Regions from separate parts of the Arthrobacter ginkgonis genome, predicted to be linked through region 2. Evidence: riboswitches for the same ligand, from Rfam matches in the RefSeq annotation. Region 2 holds a riboswitch; the other holds the start of a gene.
The links. A riboswitch is a leader RNA that binds a small molecule or an ion and turns the genes downstream of it on or off. The one in region 2 is predicted to bind S-adenosylmethionine.
Positions count from the first base shown of each region.

Region 1 (8,913 bases), 420 kb from region 2:
GTAGTCGCCGACCGCGCGGGCCTTGAACACCACCGGGTTGTGGGTGGCCACGGTGCGCGCGTTGCGCCAGTGCCGGTCCAACGCCTTGCCGCGGGAGGTGGAGGAGGCCCCGGTGACGTCGAACAGCGCGCCGGCGGCGTCGAGCACCAGCTGCGGGACAGTCACGTGGGCGCTCTGCACGCCGAGCTCCGCGCGGAGGAAGGCGGCGGTGGCGTCCAGCCCCAGGTCCGGGTCGACGGCGGCGTCGAGGTCGCGGGCCGCGGCCACGACGATGGCCTCGGCGGCGTAGACGCCGGCCGCGATCTGGCCGACCCGCTCCTGAATCAGCGGATCGTCGCGGAACAGGGCCCCGGACCCGGTGTTGAAGGTGCGGGTGCGGTCCCGGACCAGCGTGGAGGCGTCGTGCAGCGCCGCGCGTCCGATGCCCGCCAGGACCGAGAGCAGCGCCAGCTGGAAGAAGGCGGGCTCCAGGGTGCTGGAGACCTTGCGCTGGATGATGTCCGCCGCGTCGACCACGACGTCGTCGAACACCGCCGTCCCGGTTCCGGTGAGCGGCTGGCCGAAGCCGTCCCAGTCGTCGACGATCGTCACGGCCGGGTCCTCCACGGGCACCAGCGCGTACTGGCGGCCCTCGACGCCCTCGGTGCTGGCCATCACCACCACCCAGTCGGCGAAGATGCTGCCGGTGGTGTAGAACTTCTCGCCCTTCAGCAGCCAGCGGCCGCCCTCCAGGCTGAGCTTGGTCCGGGTGGTACCCAGCGCGTTGCCGGAGCGCTCGGTGGCGGCGTTGCCGAAGATCTCGCCGCCCAGCACGCGCGGGAACCAGCGGTCCCGGAAGTCGCGCGGCTGCAGGGCGATGGTCTCGACGAAGGAGAAGTGCGAGCGCAGCAGGTGCGAGACGTTGGAGTCGGCCTCGGCCAGTTCGACCAGCAGCCGGAAGAGGTGCTCGTGGCTCACCGCCTCGCCGCCGTGTTCGGCGGGGACCCGCAGCGCCGTGAAGCCCGCCTCCTTGAGCCAGGCCACCTGCTCGAAGGGCAGGATCCTCTTGGCCTCCCGCTCGAACGCGCCTTCGGCGATGCGCCCGAAGACGGGCCGGAAGCGGGCCGCGAGCCGGGCGTAGCGTGCCTCGTCGCTGAGTTCCCGAATGGGGGTGGAGGTCATGGCCTGCCTTTCCTGGGCTGGTCGGTGGGGCTAGCGGGCTGCGAGTTCGCGCAGTCGGTGGCCGGGGTTCGATTCGAGCAACAGCGAGGTGTACTCGCTTTGCGGGTTCGCGAACACCCTGTCGGTGGGTCCGGTTTCCACGAGCTTGCCCCGGCGCATGACGCCGACGTCGTGGGAGATGCGCTCCACCACGTGCAGGTCGTGGGAGATGAACAGGTAGGACAGGCCCAGCCGGCTCTGCAGGTCCTCGAGCAGCTCGAGGACCTGCGCTTGGGTGAGCACGTCGAGGGCGGAGAGCGCCTCGTCAAGGACCAGGGTCCGTGCACCGAGGGCGAGGGCGCGCGCGATCGCGACGCGCTGCCGCTGGCCCCCGGACAGTTCCCTGGGACGCAGGCCGGCGAGCCGGGAGGGCAGGTTGACCTGCTCCAGCAGCTCGGCGACGCGGGCGCGGCGGGCGGCTCGCGAACCGATCCGGTAGTTCACCAGCGGTTCGGCGACGATGTCCGTGATGTCCAGCCGGGGATCCAGGGCGGAGTCGGGGTTCTGGTAGACCAGCTGCAGGCTCCGCCACAGCTCGCGCTTGGCGGCGCCGCGCACCGCGGTGACGTCCTCGCCGGCGATGCGGACCTGGCCGGCGTCGGCGTCAAGCAGCCGCATGACCATCCGGGCCGTGGTGGACTTCCCGGAGCCGGACTCCCCCACCAGCGCGAAGGTGGTTCCGGGGCGCACCGCAAAGGAGACCCCGTCGACGGCGAGGTGTTCCGCGGCGCCGCGGCCGAAGGCCTTGGTCAGCCCGACGGCCTCGATGGCGGGCACCGGGGCGTTCTCCGCCACCGGGGCGGCGTCCTGCGCCGGGGCGGCCGGGACCGCCGGGGCGGCTTCGGCCAGCAGTTCCACGGTGTAGGGGTGATCGGGCGCGGCGAGGATGTCGGCGACCGGCCGGTCCTCGCGGATCCGCCCGGACTGCATGACCACGATCCGGTCGGCCAGATCGGTGGCCACGGCGAGATCGTGCGTCACGAAGACCACCGCGGTCCCGTGGTCCCGGGCCAGCCGCCCGAACACCTCCAGCACCGTACGCTGCACGGTGACGTCCAGCGCGGACGTCGGTTCGTCGGCGATCAGCAGCCGCGGGCCGAGGCTGAACGCGATGGCGATCAGGACGCGCTGCTTCAAGCCGCCCGAGAGTTCATGGGGGTACTGCTTCAGCCGCTCGCGGGGGCGGTCGATGCCCACGAGTTCAAGCAGCCGGACCACTTCCTCGCGCAGTTCGGCCCGGGAGCGCCGCCGCCCGTCGGGGTGCAGCCGGAACGTCTCGGCGACCTGCGACTCGATGGTCTTCACCGGGTCCAGCGAGGCGCCGGGATCCTGCGGCACCATGCCGATGCTGCGGCCGCGGACCTGCTCGTACTGCCTTTCGCTGAGGGCCAGCAGGTCCTTGCCCTCGAAGCGGATCGCGCCGGAAGGGATCTGCGCACTCTCCGGCAGCAGGCCGATGATCGCCTTGGCCAGCGTGGACTTCCCGGAACCGGATTCGCCCACGAGGGCGACGATCTCCCCGGGCTTGAGGGTCAGGTCCAGCGCGTCGGCGGCGACGACGGCGTCGTCGGACCGGCCGTAGCGGATGGTCAGGCCCTTCACCTCGAGGAGGGCGCTGGCCGCGGGCAGGGCACTGGCCCCGGAGGGGGTGCCGGAGGCGGGTGTGGCGGTCATGGTGGGCTCCTGATGGAACGGAAGGCTAGATGCGGAAGAGTTTCTGGAGTTGCCGGCCGAGCCCGGCCAGCAGCACGACGGCGGCGACGATCACCAGGCCGGGGAGGCTGGTCAGCCACCAGGCGGTGGCGAGGTACTGCCGGCCTTCGGCGATGAGCAGCCCCCATTCCGGCGTCGGCGGCGGGGAGCCGAAGCCGAGGAAGCCGAGTCCGGAAATTGCCAGGATGGCGGCCCCCAGGTCCACGGCCAGAAGGGCCAGGACCGGCCCGCAGGCGTTGGGCAGGATGTGCTTCCGGACCACCGAGAGGTAGGTTCCGCCGTTGAGGAAGGCCGCCTCGACGTAGTCCAGGCTCCGTACGCGCAGGACCTCGGACCGGACCACGCGGGCGAACGAGGCGATCGAGGCGATTCCGACGCCGACGCCCAGCGAGATGGGCCCCGGCGCGAAGGCCGTCACGATGATCAGCGAGACCAGGAAGCCGGGGACCGCGAGCAGGACGTCCACCAGCCGCATGGTCGCCGCGTCGGCCACACGCCCGGCGGTGGCGGCCAGCAGTCCCAGCCCCGTGCCGGCCACGAGCCCGATCAGGACGGCGAGGCCGGCGGTGAGCATGGTCTGCGAGGTCCCGTGGACGACGCGGGCATAGACGTCGCGGCCCAGGTGGTCGGTTCCGAACCAATGGGTGGCGTTGGGCCCCTGGAACTTCTCGCTGGGCACGCCCAGCGTCGGGTCGTAGCCGGTGAAGGCCCCCGGCAGCAGGGCCCAACCCACGACCAGCAGCAGCGGCAGCGCCGTGAGCCACAGCCAAGGGGAACGCAGGATCGACGCGCGGGTCTTGCCCGGGCTCCCCAGGCCCGGAACGCCGGCCTGCCCTGCGGGGGTGGCGGCGGCCGGCGCGGCGGTCGGCAGAGCCGCGGATTCGTCGAGAATGACGCTCATGGGTCAGCTCCGTTCGGTTTCAGGCGGCCAGGGCGCGCGGTGCGCCGTGGATGCCGCTCTTCAGGATCCGCGGATCGAGCAGAGGGTAGACGAGGTCGACCATCAGGTTGACCGCGACGAACGCCGTAGCGGTCAGCAGGACCAGGCCCTGGACCAGCGGCACGTCCTGGGCAGTGACTGCCTGGAGCACCACCTGACCGAGCCCCGACCGCGCGAACACGGTCTCGGTGATGACCGATCCGGCCAGCAGGGTGCCAACGGTGATGCCGCTAATGGTCATCGCCGGGGCCGCGGCGTTCTTCAACGCGTGCCGGTAGAAGATCCAGGCCGGCGACGCGCCCTTGGCCCGCAGCACGTCGATGAACGGCTGCGCGTACACGTGGTCGAGGCTCTTGAGCAGCACCTGGGCGATCGGGGCCGAGACGTGGACCGCCAACACCAGGACGGGAACCGCCAGCGAGGCGAACGAGCCGTCCGGGAAGAGCGACATGACGCCCAGCTGGATGGACAGCACCTGCAGCAGAACCAGGCCCAGCCAGAACACCGGCACCGCGGCGAACAGCGGCGGCAGGTTGAGGATGAGGCGCTTCAGCCAGCCCTGTCGGGCCAGGGTCGCGGCCGCGGCCAGGGCCACGGCCAGGACCACGGCGGCCACGAAGGCGCTGGCCGCGAGGGCCAGGGTGGAGCCGATGACCGAGCCGATGCGCTCGGCCACCGGCTGCCCCGATGCCAGCGAGTAGCCGACGTCCCCGCGCGGCAGCCCGGCGAGCTGGGCCAGGTACTGCACGATCAGGGGCTGGTCGTAGCCATACTGCGCCTTCATCGCCGCGATCGTCGCCGGGTCTGCGGCCGCATCCGCGGACAGGAAGATCGTTACCGGATCGTTCGGCAGCAGCTGCACGGCCAGGAAGACCAGCGTGTAGGCGAGCCAGACGACCAGGAGCGCCTGCCCGACGCGCCGTGCGATGTAGGCGGCCATGAGGGTTACTCCCCGGTCTTCCAGGCGCCCTGGAAGATGGGCGCGGTGCCCGAGGTGAACTCGACGTGGGCGTCCGCGTTGCCGCCGTAGACCTGGACCTCGTCCCACAGCACCAGCGACAGGGCCTGGTCGACCACGAGCTGGCGCTGCTCCTCGGCGACGAGTTCGAGGTGCTCCTCCTCCGAGGTGGCGGAGCGCTCCTTCTTGAACAGGGCATTCAGCTCGGTGTCGGCGTTCAGCGTCTGGGTGTTGGTCGCCGGGCCGAAGACCGGGCCGAGGCCGCCGTAGGCAAACTGGCGCGTGCCGAAGAACTCGATGTTGGGGTCGATCATCGCGGTGGCGAGGAAGGTGTTGTCGGCGGCCCGGTTGACGAGCTTGACGCCGATCTCGCGCCACTGCTGCTCGATCAGCTCGAAGGCCGGCTTGATCACCACGGAGTTGTTGGACGAGGTCACCGTGACCTCGAGCTTCTTCCCGTCCTTCTCGCGGACGCCGTCGGCGCCCGCGGTCCAGCCTGCCTCGTCCAGCAGCTGCTTGGACCGCTCCGGATCGTAGGCGAGCTCCTCGGACAGGTCGACGAAGCCAACAGCCGCGTGGTTCAGCACCGAGCCGGCCATGGTGTAGCTGTCGGAGAGCACGGTGTCCTTGATGGACTGGCGGTCGATGCCGGACTGCAGGGCCTGGCGCACCTTGGCGTCCTCCAGCTTGCCGCTGCCGATGCGCACGGCTGCCATGTTGGCGGTGAGGTCGATGCCCTTGGCGGGCAGCACCTGGTCCCCGCTGCCTTCGACGGCCGCTTCATCGGCCGGCTGGAGCCCGCGGACCAGGTCCACCTGGCCGGACTGGATGGCTCCGGCGCGGTGGGCGACCTCCGGGAGGTATTTCACGACGAGCTTGTCCAGGTAGGGAGCGCCCTGGTTGTCGGCGGTCTCCGGGGCCCAGGCGTAGTCGGCCCGCTTCGCGAAGGTGACCTCCTCGTCCTTCTTCTCGGACTCGAAGACGAACGGACCGGAGCCCACGATCTTGGAGATCGCCGACTGGCCGGCGTTGTCCAGTTCGAGGGTCGCCGGGGAAACGAGGCCGGCGGTGACGGACGAGGTGGCGCGCAGGAAGTTGGCGTCCGGGCTCTCCAGCGTCACCTTGACCTGGTTGTCGCCGACCACCTTGGAGGACTTGTAGGCGGAGAAGTCCACGTTCGGCTGGATTTGGGCGGACTCGATGCCGTTGCCCAGCGCGTCAAGGTTGGCCTTGACGGCCGCGGCGTCCAGCGGCGTCCCGTCGCTGAAGGTCACCCCGTCGCGGATGGTGAAGGTGAATTCGGTCTGCGCCTCGTTGGCGGTGAACTTGCTGGCGATCCATCCGACCAGTTCGCCGCGCTCCGCGTCGTAGTAGGTCAGCCGGTCCAGCACGCTGTTGAGCACGTTGGCCTTCTCGTAGAAGCGGGCCGCCTGGGTCTGCCAGGTGTTGATGGGAGTGACCTCGGCGAAGACGAACGTCCCGCCCTGGACCGGCTCTCCGGCGGGCGCGCTTCCGGAGGCCGCGGGGCCGGCCGTGCCGGTGGAGCAGCCGGCCAGGGCGAGGGAAGCGACCCCAAGCAGGGCGAGCAGGCGGACGCTACGTTCCGCCTTCCGGGACGGGCGGTTCTGTGTGCGCTGTGTGGGTTCCATGGCGGATCCTCTCGGTCGTGACCGAGGAACGCCAAGACACGTCAGGGAACCGCGGCCGGGCACGTGGCCGGCCGGCGGGGACATGGGAGCTTGGCAATCTCCATCGGTCCTGGCGTTAGCACCGCTTCCCCGAAGGGTGGTTGCTGCGACGTCATCGAGCCAGGTCTCTCAGCCGCTCTGGATGGTGTGTGGGTGGCCCGGGAATCTTCCGGACGCCAGTAAGTCTGTTGCAGGATCTTCGACGCGGCCAAGCGCGGGGCCGCTTCCGCGAAACAAATGGACACATGCCGGCCGCGAGCCATCGCAATTGTTCATAAACGCGTCATAGGACGCCTTGTGACGCGCACGCTGCAGCGCGTTTGCCCTCGGTCCCCTAAATGCCCTAGTCCCGGCCGGGGGCGAGTTCCCCGTTGCCGGCCAGCAGGATCGGCAGGCCCAGTTCGGCGGGGGTGTGCGGGGTGGCCGTGCCCTTCTCCCCCACCACCACGATGCCGCCGACCGGTCCGGCCCCGCACAGGCCCTCGACCCAGGCCCGGGTGTCCTCCGGCTTGCGCCCGGCGTCCACCACGGCCCAGATGGCATCCGCCGGCACCCGGCCCACCATGCTTTGAGCGAGCGCGTCCCAGCGGCTGCCCAGCCCCAGCGCCACCACCAGGGGACCCGGCGCGCGCAGGCTGGCCGCTTCTCCGCCCCAGCGCGGCAGGTTCTCCGTGCGCAGCACCCCGTAGGTGCACACGCCCTCCAGCGCCGTGGCCCTGGACAGCAGCTTGGCCCCGCGCAAGGCATCATCGCGAACGCCGGCCAGCAGCAGGATCTGCCCCGGGCCGGGCAGCTTGGACCCGCCCACTTCCCGCTCCAGGCCCGCCAGCAGGCGGTCGAACTCCGGGGCCACGGTAGACACCGGCGGGGCGGCCACACCGCCCGGCGCCCCATCCGGCACGACGCCGGAAACCGCGCCGTCCCCGGCGTCGGCCGCGTCCAGCAGGGCCGCCAGGGCGCCGGGGCTGACCGGGCCACCGGGGCGCATGTGGCCAGGCAGCCGGACATCCGCCGCAGGGTCCCCGGCCACCGGGGACGCGAGGACCGCCGAGGACGCCGGGCCGGGCACGGCGGTGACCTCGAAATAGCGGCTGGCGAAGAACCCGCCGAGTCCGCCGCGGGTGATCCGCTCCGCCGAGACGATGCGCATGTCCGGTCCCAGCGCCGCGGCCGCCGCCCTCCGGGCGCCCTCCAGCGTCTTGTCCCTAAACCTTGATGGCGTCTGCAAGGTTCACCACCCCCACGGTGTCGATGCGCGCGGCCGCGGCCGTCGCTTCCTGGTAGTTGAGCACGGGCAGATCGGCGTGCGGCAGCACCAGCCGGCGCACCGCCGGGCGCAGCGCCGGCGCGCACACCAGCACGGGCCGCCGGTCCGCCGCCGCGGCGCGGTCCAGGGCCACCCGCAGCGACTGGGTCAGCGCGTCCAGCCGCTGCGGCTCCAGCAGGATCTGGGTGCCCGCGTCGGCCGGGCGCAACCCCTCCAGCATGAGCTGTTCGGCCCGCGGCTCGAACGTGATGACCGTCAGCACGCCCTCGCGCACGTAGGGTGCCACGACCGCCGGGCCCAGCCCGGCGCGGGCGGACTCCACCAGCGGCTCCGGGTCGGTGGAGGCGCGGGCGCGCAGGGTGAGCGCCTCGTAGATGCGGGCGAGGTCGTTGATGGGGACCTGCTCGGCGAGCAGGCCCTGGAGCACCCGCTGGACCTCGGCCAGGGTGAGCAGGTTCGGGACCAGCTCCTCCACCGCGGACGGGCTCTCCTCCTTCAGCGCCTCGTTGAGCGCGCGCACGTCCTCGCGGGAGAGCAGCCGCGCGGCGTTGCGGGAGACGACGTCGGACAGGTGCGTCATCAGCACCGACACCCGGTCGATCACCGTGCAGCCGGCCAGTTCGGCGCTGTAGCGCAGCTCGGTGGGCACCCACTTGCCGTCCAGGCCGAACACCGGGTCCACTGTGGCGGTGCCGGGCAGGTTGCCCAGGTTGCCGCCCAGGGCCAGCAGCATGCCCGCCGGCAGCGTGCCGGAGGCGGCCTCCACGCCGGCCACCCGGATCGAGTAGGTTCCCGGGGGCAGCTCCACGCTGTCGCGGGTGCGCACCGGCGGGATCACCATGCCGATCTCCAGCGCCATCTTCCGGCGCAGCGACTTCACCCGGCCCAGCAGGTCGTCGCTGGCACCGGTGACCAGGCCCACCAGGTCGGTGGCCAGCAGCACCTCCAGCGCCGGCACGCGCATCTGTTCCATGAGTTCGCGGGCCGGGTCCTGGGCGGGGGCGGCGGCGACCTCGGCCGCCGCGGTTTGGGCGCTGAGGGCCTCCGCAGCGTCGCGTTTGGTGACCGAGCGCGCCATCACCACCAGCAGCACGGCGGCCCCGAGGAACACCAGGATCGGCATGCCCGGGATCATCCCCATGACCGC
Region 1 covers NZ_BAABEO010000008.1:421,116-430,028, forward strand. The annotation lists gene ABD912_RS04435 (acyl-CoA dehydrogenase family protein) at 1-1,161, opposite strand, end outside; gene ABD912_RS04440 (ABC transporter ATP-binding protein) at 1,192-2,874, opposite strand; gene ABD912_RS04445 (ABC transporter permease) at 2,900-3,814, opposite strand; gene ABD912_RS04450 (ABC transporter permease) at 3,834-4,793, opposite strand; gene ABD912_RS04455 (ABC transporter substrate-binding protein) at 4,799-6,460, opposite strand; SAM riboswitch class I at 6,558-6,648, opposite strand; gene ABD912_RS04460 (hypothetical protein) at 6,843-7,649, opposite strand; gene ABD912_RS04465 (flagellar biosynthesis protein FlhA) at 7,705-8,913, opposite strand, start outside.
Region 1: linked by a shared signal. The riboswitch ahead of ABD912_RS04455 (ABC transporter substrate-binding protein) and the one ahead of ABD912_RS06465 (methylenetetrahydrofolate reductase) in region 2 are both predicted to bind S-adenosylmethionine.

Region 2 (8,913 bases):
CCGCCTTCGCGGCCGTCACCGCCGTCGCCGTGCTGGCCCTGTCCGCCTGCGCCGACCCCGGCTCCGCGGCGTCGGGATCCGCCGCCCCCGCCAGCGCCGTCGCGGCGGAGAACGGCGTCACCTACAACCTCTCGCCGGAGCAGGACCGCGTCCGGGCAGAGAAGGTGGCCGAGATCGCGGCGCAGGTGCCCGCGGACATCGCCGCGGACGGGAAGCTGACCGTTGCCCTCAGCCCGTTCGCCGCCCCGCTGGCCGTCTACGCCACGGATGACAAGACCGTGGTCGGCAACGAGGCGGACGTCGCCCAGCTGGTCGCCGACAAGCTGGGACTGGAACTGGACCTGCAGGTCACGTCCTGGGAGAACTGGCCGCTGAAGACGCAGTCCGGAGACTTCGAGGCCGTGATCTCCAATGTCGGCATCAACGGCGAGCGTGTGAAGCTCTTCGACTTCGCCCCCTACCGCGCCGCGTTCATGGCCTTCGAGGCCCGCACCGATTCGGACATCACCGTCAACGGCTCCGCCGACATCTCCGGCAAGAAGGTCGCCGTGGGGTCCGGAACCAATCAGGAAAAGATCCTCCTGGCCTGGAACAAGGAACTCGAGGACGCGGGCAAGGCCCCGGCCGAGCTGCAGTACTACGGCACCGACGCAGACACCATCCTGGCGCTGTCCTCCGGCCGGCTGGACCTGAACCTTTCCCCGTACCCGAGCGCGACCTACCGCGAGAACACCCGCGACGACCTGAAGATCGTCGGCAAGGTCAACGCCGGCTGGCCGTCCGAAACCCTGGTCGCCGCCACCACGCTGCGCGGCAACGGGCTGGCCGAACCGATCGCGGCCGCCGTCAACTCCGCGATCGAGGACGGCTCCTACGAGCAGGTCCTTGAGCGCTGGGGCCTGGCCGAGGAGGCCATCCCGGAGTCCTCCGTGGTCAACGCCGAGAACTTCGGCAAGTAGGGGCCGGACGTGAAGTTCCAGGTCCTGGACATCATCCCGCACCTGAACAACCCGGTGACGGGGGAGGGCGTCTCCACCGCCGAACGCCTGGAGCAGGTCCTGGAGACCGCGCGCCGGGCGGAGGAGCTCGGATACGACTCCTTCTCCATCGGGGAGCGGCACGCCGGGGAGTTCATCTCCTCCTCGCCGACCACGGTCCTGGCCGCCATCGCCGCGACCACCAGCACCATCCGCCTGCACACCGGGGTCACGGTCCTCTCCGTCCTGGACCCGGTACGCGTCGCCGAGGACTACGCGACCATCGACCAGCTCTCGCGCGGCCGGCTGGAACTGGGCATCGGCAAGGGCAACGAGGTGCTGCAGTACCCCCTGTTCGGGTTGGACCTGGCCGACCAGTGGGACCTGCTGGCGGAGAAGTACGCGCTGCTGCGCCGGCTGTGGCGGGAGGAGGGCGTCACCTGGGAGGGCCGGTTCCGGCCGGCACTGGTGGAGCCGACGACGACGACGCCGCGGCCGTACGCGGGCGCGCCGCGCGTGTGGCACGGCTCGGCGACCTCCCTGGCCTCCGCGGCGCTGGCCGGCGACTGGGGCGATCCGCTGTTCACCGCCAACGCCATCCAGCCCCGCGAGAACTACAAGGTGCTGATCGACCACTACGCCGAACGGTACGACGCCGCCGGCCACGACCCCGCCCACCGGTACATCGCTTCCGGCGCCGGGGCGGGCGGCATCTTCCTCGCGGACACCACGGCCGAGGCCAAGCGGCAGTTCGGCCCCGTCTACGAGGCCCTGACCGCCGGCCGCGACGTGCCCGGCAACAACTCCCCGTTCCGCAGCATCGACCATGCCGTCGCCGAGGGACCGTCCCTGGTCGGCAGCCCGGAGGACGTGGCCGCGAAGATCCTGGAGTACCACGCGCTGTACGGGCACGCGCTCCAGGCGATCTCGCTGCCCACCACGCTGCCGTTCGGCCAGCAGCTGGAGGTCCTCGAACGCTTCGCCGCCGAGGTCATCCCGGCGGTCCGGGCCGCGGCACCGACCACCCTGTGGGAGGCGGAGGACCCCTTCGCCGCCCGAGTCCACGGGGTGCCCGCCGCCCTGGCCGCCACCCGCTAGCCCCGCTTGCCTGCCCGCACCACCCACCACCTGCCACCCCATCGAAAGGCATCCCCATGACATCCCCTCTCCGTTCCGCCCTGCCCGCCGCCGTGCTGGTCTCCGTCCTGGGGACCGCCGTCCTCGCCGGCTGCGCCGACCCCGGAGCCTCCGCCGCCACCAACCCGGCGTCGGATGTCAAGGCCTTCGACCTCTCCCCGGACCAGCAGCGCTACGCCTCGGACAAGTCGGCCGAGGCCGCGGCGCTGGTCCCGGAATCGGTGTCCGCGGACGGGAAGCTGACCGTCGCGGTGAGCCCGTGGGCCGCCCCGTTGGCCGTGTACGCCACGGACAACAAGACGCCCGTGGGCAACGAGGTCGACATCGCCCATGCGCTCGCCGACTCGCTGGGCCTGGAGGCAGAGATCGTCGACGTCGCGTGGGCCGACTGGCCGCTGGGCGTGGAGTCCGGCAAGTATGAGGCCGTCCTGTCCAACGTCACCGTGACCAAGGAACGCAAGGACAAGTTCGACTTCGCCAGCTACCGCGAAGACAAGCTGGGCTTCTACGTCAAGAGCGATTCGGCGATCACCGGCCTGGAGAAGGCGGAGGACGTCGCCGGGCTGCGCATCATCGTCGGCTCCGGGACCAACCAGGAGAAGATCCTGCTGGACTGGGACGCGGAGAACAAGAAGAACGGCCTGAAGCCGATCGAGTTCCAGTACTACGACGACGACTCCGCCTCCTCGCTGGCGCTGCAGTCCGGACGGGCCGACGCGACCTTCGGGCCGAACGCGACCTCCGCGTACAAGGCCGCGCAGGACGGCAAGAGCAAGCAGGTGGGCCTCATCGCCGGCGGGTGGCCGGAGAAGGCCAACATCGCCGTGACGGTGAAGAAGGGCTCCGGCCTGGCCGAAGCCGCACAGGCCGGCATCAACCACCTCATCGAAAACGGCACCTACGCCAGCGTCCTCGAGCGCTGGGGCCTGGCCGACGAAGGGATCGCCGAGTCCGAGCTGAACCCCCCGGGGCTGGGCGACTAGCCCTCCCCGAGAAGGGGCCGGGGGCTGGTCCTGGCCGGGACGATCCGGTTTCGCCAAGGCTTCCTGCTCCCGGTACGCGTTTCACCAAAGGACGATGTCGGGTTTGGGCGCCAAACCCGACATCGTCCTTTGGTGAAACGCAGAAGGGGCACACGGTCCTTTGGCCAAACGCAATAAGGGGCAGACGCGAAACATGTCGTCCCGAGACGCCGCACGGCGCGTTTTCGGCTCCCGAACCGGGGCTGGGAGCGCGCCGCGCGGCGTTTTCGGCGTCATGTTTCGTCATAAAAGGCTCCATGACAGTTTCGGCGCGGAGCGCTTGCACGGGGCACCGATTCCGGTTTTAGATAGTCGAACCAAACCATCAAGAGCGGCCGAGAGATCTGGATCGATGACGCCGCAGCAACCATCCGATGGCACCCCTCGCGGGTCCTTCGGAACGGTGCTACCGCCAGAAGCGATGGAGACGCATCAGCGAAACCACCTCGAGGCCTCGGCGTGCCGCGGCTCGGGATTTCGGCTGATTTTCCGGGCTTGCTAGCCGATGCGCTCCCTCGTTCAAACCGACGAGGAGAGTCATGGCACCACCCCCCACCACGGCGGCACCGCCGTCGTTGTCCTACGAGTTGTATCCGCCGGTGCACCGTGACGCCAGCGACTCGGTGCTGGAAACCGTGGCCGCGCTGGAGGCCTCCCGGCCCGACTACGTGTCCGTCACCTACAACGGCACCCCGGAGCGCCGGAGGGCCTCCGTGGAACTGATCCGGCACCTGACCGAGAACACCAGGTTGCGCCCGCTGGCCCATCTGTGCTGCGTGGGGGAGACCCGCGAAAGCCTGGACCTGCTGGTCCGCTACTTCCTGTCCCTGGGCGTGCGCGGGGTGCTGGCCCTGCGCGGTGACCTGCCCCAGGATCCGGAGGCGTTCCGTGGCGAACTGCCGTTCGCCCGCTACCTCGTGGAGCTGATCCGCGACGTGGAGCGGCGGCACAGCGCAGCGCTGGCCGGCGGACGGCTGGCGGTCGGCGTCGCGGCCTACGCGCACCGCCACCCGGAATCGCCGAGCTTCCAGCACGACGTCGAGGTGCTGCTCTCCAAGGAGCGTTCCGGCGCGAACTTCGCGATCACCCAGGTCTACTTCCAGGCCGGCGACTACGAGCGGCTGGTCGAGGCGGCCCGCAAGGCCGGAGTCACGATCCCGATCATCCCGGGCATCATCCCGGTCTCCAGCGTGGCACGGCTGCGCCGGCTCTCCGTCCTCACCGGGCTTCCGGCCGAGCGCGAGCTGCTGCACCGCCTGGAAACGGCCTCCAGCGACGCCGAACGCCACCGCATCGGCGTGGACCACGCGGCCGGCCTGGGGCGCGCCGCCCTGGCCGCCGGGGCGCCGGGCCTGCACCTGTACACCTTCAACGACCACCGCGGCTCGCTCGACGTGATCGAAGCCGTGGGCCTGCCCGGCACCCGCGCGGTGCCGCTGGACACCGGCCAGCTGGACCTCCAGCCGGCCGACAGACCGCTCAGTGCCGCCCGATGAGTGCCGCCGTATGAGCACCGCCGGCCCCGACAACCACCAAGACCACCCGAACCACCAAAACAACCCCCACCCCGCTGAGAACCCCCAGCACACCGAGAAGCAGGAGCACACCGTGACCACCGCCAACACCTTCCCCGCCGCCACCATCCTCGGCTACCCCCGCCTGGGCCCGAACCGCGAACTCAAGCGGGCCGTGGAATCCCACTGGGCCGGCACCCTCGACGAGGACGGCCTGGAAAGCGTCGCCGCAACCCTGCAGGACGCGACCGTCGCCCGCCTGGAGCAGCTGGGCCTGAACCGCGCCGACTCCTCGATCCCGGCCGACTTCGCCCTCTACGACCAGGTGCTTGATGCCACCGCCGCCCTCGGCGCGCTCCCGGCCCGCTTCGCCGACCTCGCCGTCGAGGACGGGGCCGTGGACCTGGCCGGCTACTTCACGCTGGCCCGCGGCGACGGGCAGCGCCCGCCGCTGGAGCTGACCAAGTGGTTCGACACCAACTACCACTACCTGGTCCCGGAGATCGGCCCGGACACCCCGCTGCGGGCCGTCGCGCACCGCCTGGCCGGCATCGTCCGCCGCCACCGCGCCGCCGGCTCCACGCTGCGCCCGGTCCTCGTGGGCCCGATCACCTACCTGCTGCTGGCCAAGCCGGAGGACGGCGCGCCGGAAGGCTTCGACCCGCTCTCCCGCATCGACGACGCCGTGGCCGCCTACCAGGGCATCCTCGCCCAGCTCGCCGCGGCCGGCGCCGAGTGGGTCCAGCTCGACGAGCCCGCGCTGGCGACCGACCGCGGGGCCGCGCTGATCGCCCCGGGCGGCGTCGCCGAGCGCGTTTACCTCGAACTGGCCAACGCCCCGGTCGTCTCCGCGAACGACGCCGGGACCCCGGCCGCCGCCGGCACCCGCCCCGCGCTGCTGGTCACCACCGGCTATGGCACCGCCGGATCGCTTCAGGCCCCCGGCGAGGCCCTGCAGACGCTGGCCTCCACCGGCATCGAGGCCGTCCACGCCGATCTGGTCCGCGGCCGCCGCCCGCTCGCCCCGGCCCTGGCCGCGATCGCGAAGACCGGCGTGCGCTTCGTCGCCGGCGTCGTCAACGCCCGCAACATCTGGCGCAACGACCTCTCCGCCTCCCTGGACGCGCTCGAGTCCCTCCGCGCCGACCTGCGCGCGGGGGACCCGACGGCCGAGTTGGTCGCGGCCACCGCCACCTCGCTGCTGCACGTCCCGCACGACGTCGCCGCCGAGACGGACCTGCCGGCCCACCTGCCCGAATGGCTGGCCTTCGCCGACCAGAAGGTCGCCGAGGTCTCCGTGCTCGCCCGCGGCCTCGCGGACCGCGCCGGGGTCGCCGCCGAGCTGTCCGCCGCCGCCGAGGCCATTTCCCGCCGCGAACGCTTCGCCGGAACCACCCAGCAGGCCGTCCGGACGCGCACCGCCGCCCTGGCCCCGGCCGACTTCTCCCGCTCCGCCGCGGAGGTCCGCTCCGCCGCGCAGGAGAAGGCGCTCGCCCTGCCGCTGCTGCCGACCACCACGATCGGTTCCTTCCCGCAGACCGGCGAGGTCCGCAAGGCCCGCGCCGCGGCGGCCGCCGGCAAGAGCACCCCGGAGGCCTACGAGTCCTTCCTGAAGGAGGAGATCACCCGCGTGGTCCGCCTGCAGGAGGACCTGGGCCTGGACGTGCTGGTCCACGGCGAGGCCGAGCGCAACGACATGGTCCAGTACTTCGCGGAGAACTTCGACGGCTTCGCCGAGACCCGCAACGGCTGGGTCCAGTCCTACGGCTCCCGCGCCACCCGCCCCTCCATCCTCTGGGGCGACGTGTCCCGCCCGAAGGCCTTCACGGTCCCGTGGATCACCTTCGCGCAGTCCCTCACCGAGAAGCCGCTCAAGGGCATGCTCACCGGCCCGGTCACCATCCTCGCCTGGTCCTTCGTCCGCGACGACCAGCCGCTGGGGGAGACCGCCAACCAGGTCGCGCTGGCCCTGCGCGACGAGATCGCCGACCTCGAGGCCGCCGGCATCGGGATCGTGCAGGTCGACGAGCCGGCCCTGCGCGAACTGCTGCCGCTGCGCGCCGGGGACCAGCCCGCCTACCTGGACTGGTCGGTGGCCTCCTTCCGGCTGGCCACCTCCGGGGCCGCGGACGGCACCCAGATCCACACCCACCTGTGTTACTCGGAGTTCGGCGAGGTCATCTCCGCCATCGACGGCCTGGACGCGGACGTGACCAGCATCGAGGCGGCCCGCTCCCGGCTGGAGGTCGTGGCGGACATCGCCGGCTTCGGCTTCGGCCGCGGGATCGGCCCGGGCGTCTATGACATCCACTCCCCGCGCGTGCCGTCGGCAGCGGAGATCGATGGCCTGATCGGCACCGCGCTGGCCTCCATCCCGGCCCGCCAGCTGTGGATCAACCCGGACTGCGGCCTGAAGACCCGCGGCTACGCGGAGACCACCGAGTCGCTGCGCAACCTGGTCGCCGCCGCGCGCACCGCCCGCGAAGCGCTGTCCGTCGCGGCGGACGCCGGCACGACGGCGTAGCCCAAACCACGGCGTAGCTGCCCTCGGGCGCCACGGCGCCCGTGCGTCGGGTGCCGGACCTCACGGTTCGGCACCCGACGCCCCTACCGATTCGATCCTGCCGTCCGGCCTGCCGGATCCCCCTACTTTGGAGAAGGAGCCCCTTCCAATGAGCATCACCGATCCCGTCTGTCCGGCGGACCTGCGCCCCGCAACCGCCCAGATCCACGCCGGCCGCGAACAGTCGGACCCGTACCGCCCGGTGGCGGTCCCCATCCACCAGACCGCCGCCTACGAGTTCCCCGACTACGCCACCGCCCGGCGCATGTTCGCGCTGAAGGAACCCGGGTTCACCTACACCCGCACCGGCAACCCGACCGTTGCCACCCTCGAGCGCCGGCTGGCGGCCCTCGACGGCGGCGCGGCCGCCGTGGCCACTGCCACCGGGCAGGCCGCCGTCGCGCTGGCCCTGCTGGCCCTGCTCCAGGGCGGGAACCACATCGTGGCCTCCGCCAAGCTCTACGGCGGCACCGTGGACCTGCTCACCGACACCTTCGCCGACTTCGGCGTCACCGTCTCCTTCGTGGACCCGGCGCTGCCGGAGCAGTGGGCCGCGGCCGCCACGCCGGGCACCCGGGCGTTCCTGGTCGAATCGATCGGCAACCCGCTCTCCACGCTGCCGGACCTGTCCGCGCTCGCCGCCGCCGCGCACGCCGCCGGTGTCCCGCTGGTGGTCGACAACACCCTGGCCACGCCCGTGCTGTGCCGGCCGCTGGACTTCGGGGCGGACATCGTCGTCTACTCGGCGACCAAGTACCTGGGCGGGCACGGAACCACCCTGGCCGGGGCCGTCGTCGACGGCGGACGCTTCGACTTCTCCGCCGAGCCGCGGAAATGGCCGCAGCTCGCCGGCCCCAAGGCCCGCTACGGGAACGAATCCCTGTGGGACCGGCACGGGCACGGCGCCTACCTGGCCCTGCTGCGCAGCAAGTACCTGCACGACCTGGGCCCGTCGCTGTCCCCGGCCGCCGCGGCGCAGATCCTCCAGGGCCTGGAGACCCTGGACCTGCGCGTGGAGCGCCACACGGACTCGGCGCTGCGGGTGGCCCGCCACCTGGCCGCGCACCCGGCAGTTGCCGCCGTGCACCACCCCGGCATCGCGGGGAATCCGAACGAGAGCATCGCGGACCGGGACTTCCCGCGCGGCACCGGCGGGGTCTTCTCCTTCGACCTCGCGCTGCCGGCGGGGGCGGATGCGTGGGAGACGGTGGGCACGTTCATCGACTCCCTGCGGCTGGTCAAGCTCGTTGCCAACATCGGCGACGCCCGCTCGCTGGTTGCGCACCCGGCCGCGATGACCCACTGCCGGCTCACCCCGGCGCAGCGCGCGGCGGCCGGGATCTCCGAGACCACGATCCGGCTCTCGATCGGACTTGAGGACCCGGCGGACATCGTCGCCGACCTGGACCGGGCGCTGGCCGCCCTGGATGCCGCCCCAAACGTCACGCTCGGCGCTGCCGCCGGTGAGCCGGTCCTCTCCGGTGCGCCGGCCCGGCCCGGAAAGGCGGCCTAGCGATGTCCTTCACGCAGCCGTCCCTCACGCAGCCGGCCTCCCGCACGCCGTCGTCATCCACCCCGGCCCGCGGCTTCAACACCACCGCCATCCACGCCGGCCAGGAACCGGACCCGCTGACCGGCGCCGTCATTCCGCCCATCTACCAGACCTCGACGTTCGTGCAGGACGGCATCAACGTGCTGCG
Region 2 covers NZ_BAABEO010000008.1:837,449-846,361, reverse strand. The annotation lists gene ABD912_RS06480 (ABC transporter substrate-binding protein) at 1-959, shown strand, start outside; gene ABD912_RS06475 (LLM class flavin-dependent oxidoreductase) at 969-2,075, shown strand; gene ABD912_RS06470 (ABC transporter substrate-binding protein) at 2,132-3,097, shown strand; SAM riboswitch class I at 3,456-3,564, shown strand; gene ABD912_RS06465 (methylenetetrahydrofolate reductase) at 3,676-4,632, shown strand; gene metE (5-methyltetrahydropteroyltriglutamate--homocysteine S-methyltransferase) at 4,643-7,174, shown strand; gene ABD912_RS06455 (PLP-dependent transferase) at 7,323-8,726, shown strand; gene ABD912_RS06450 (cystathionine gamma-synthase) at 8,729-8,913, shown strand, end outside.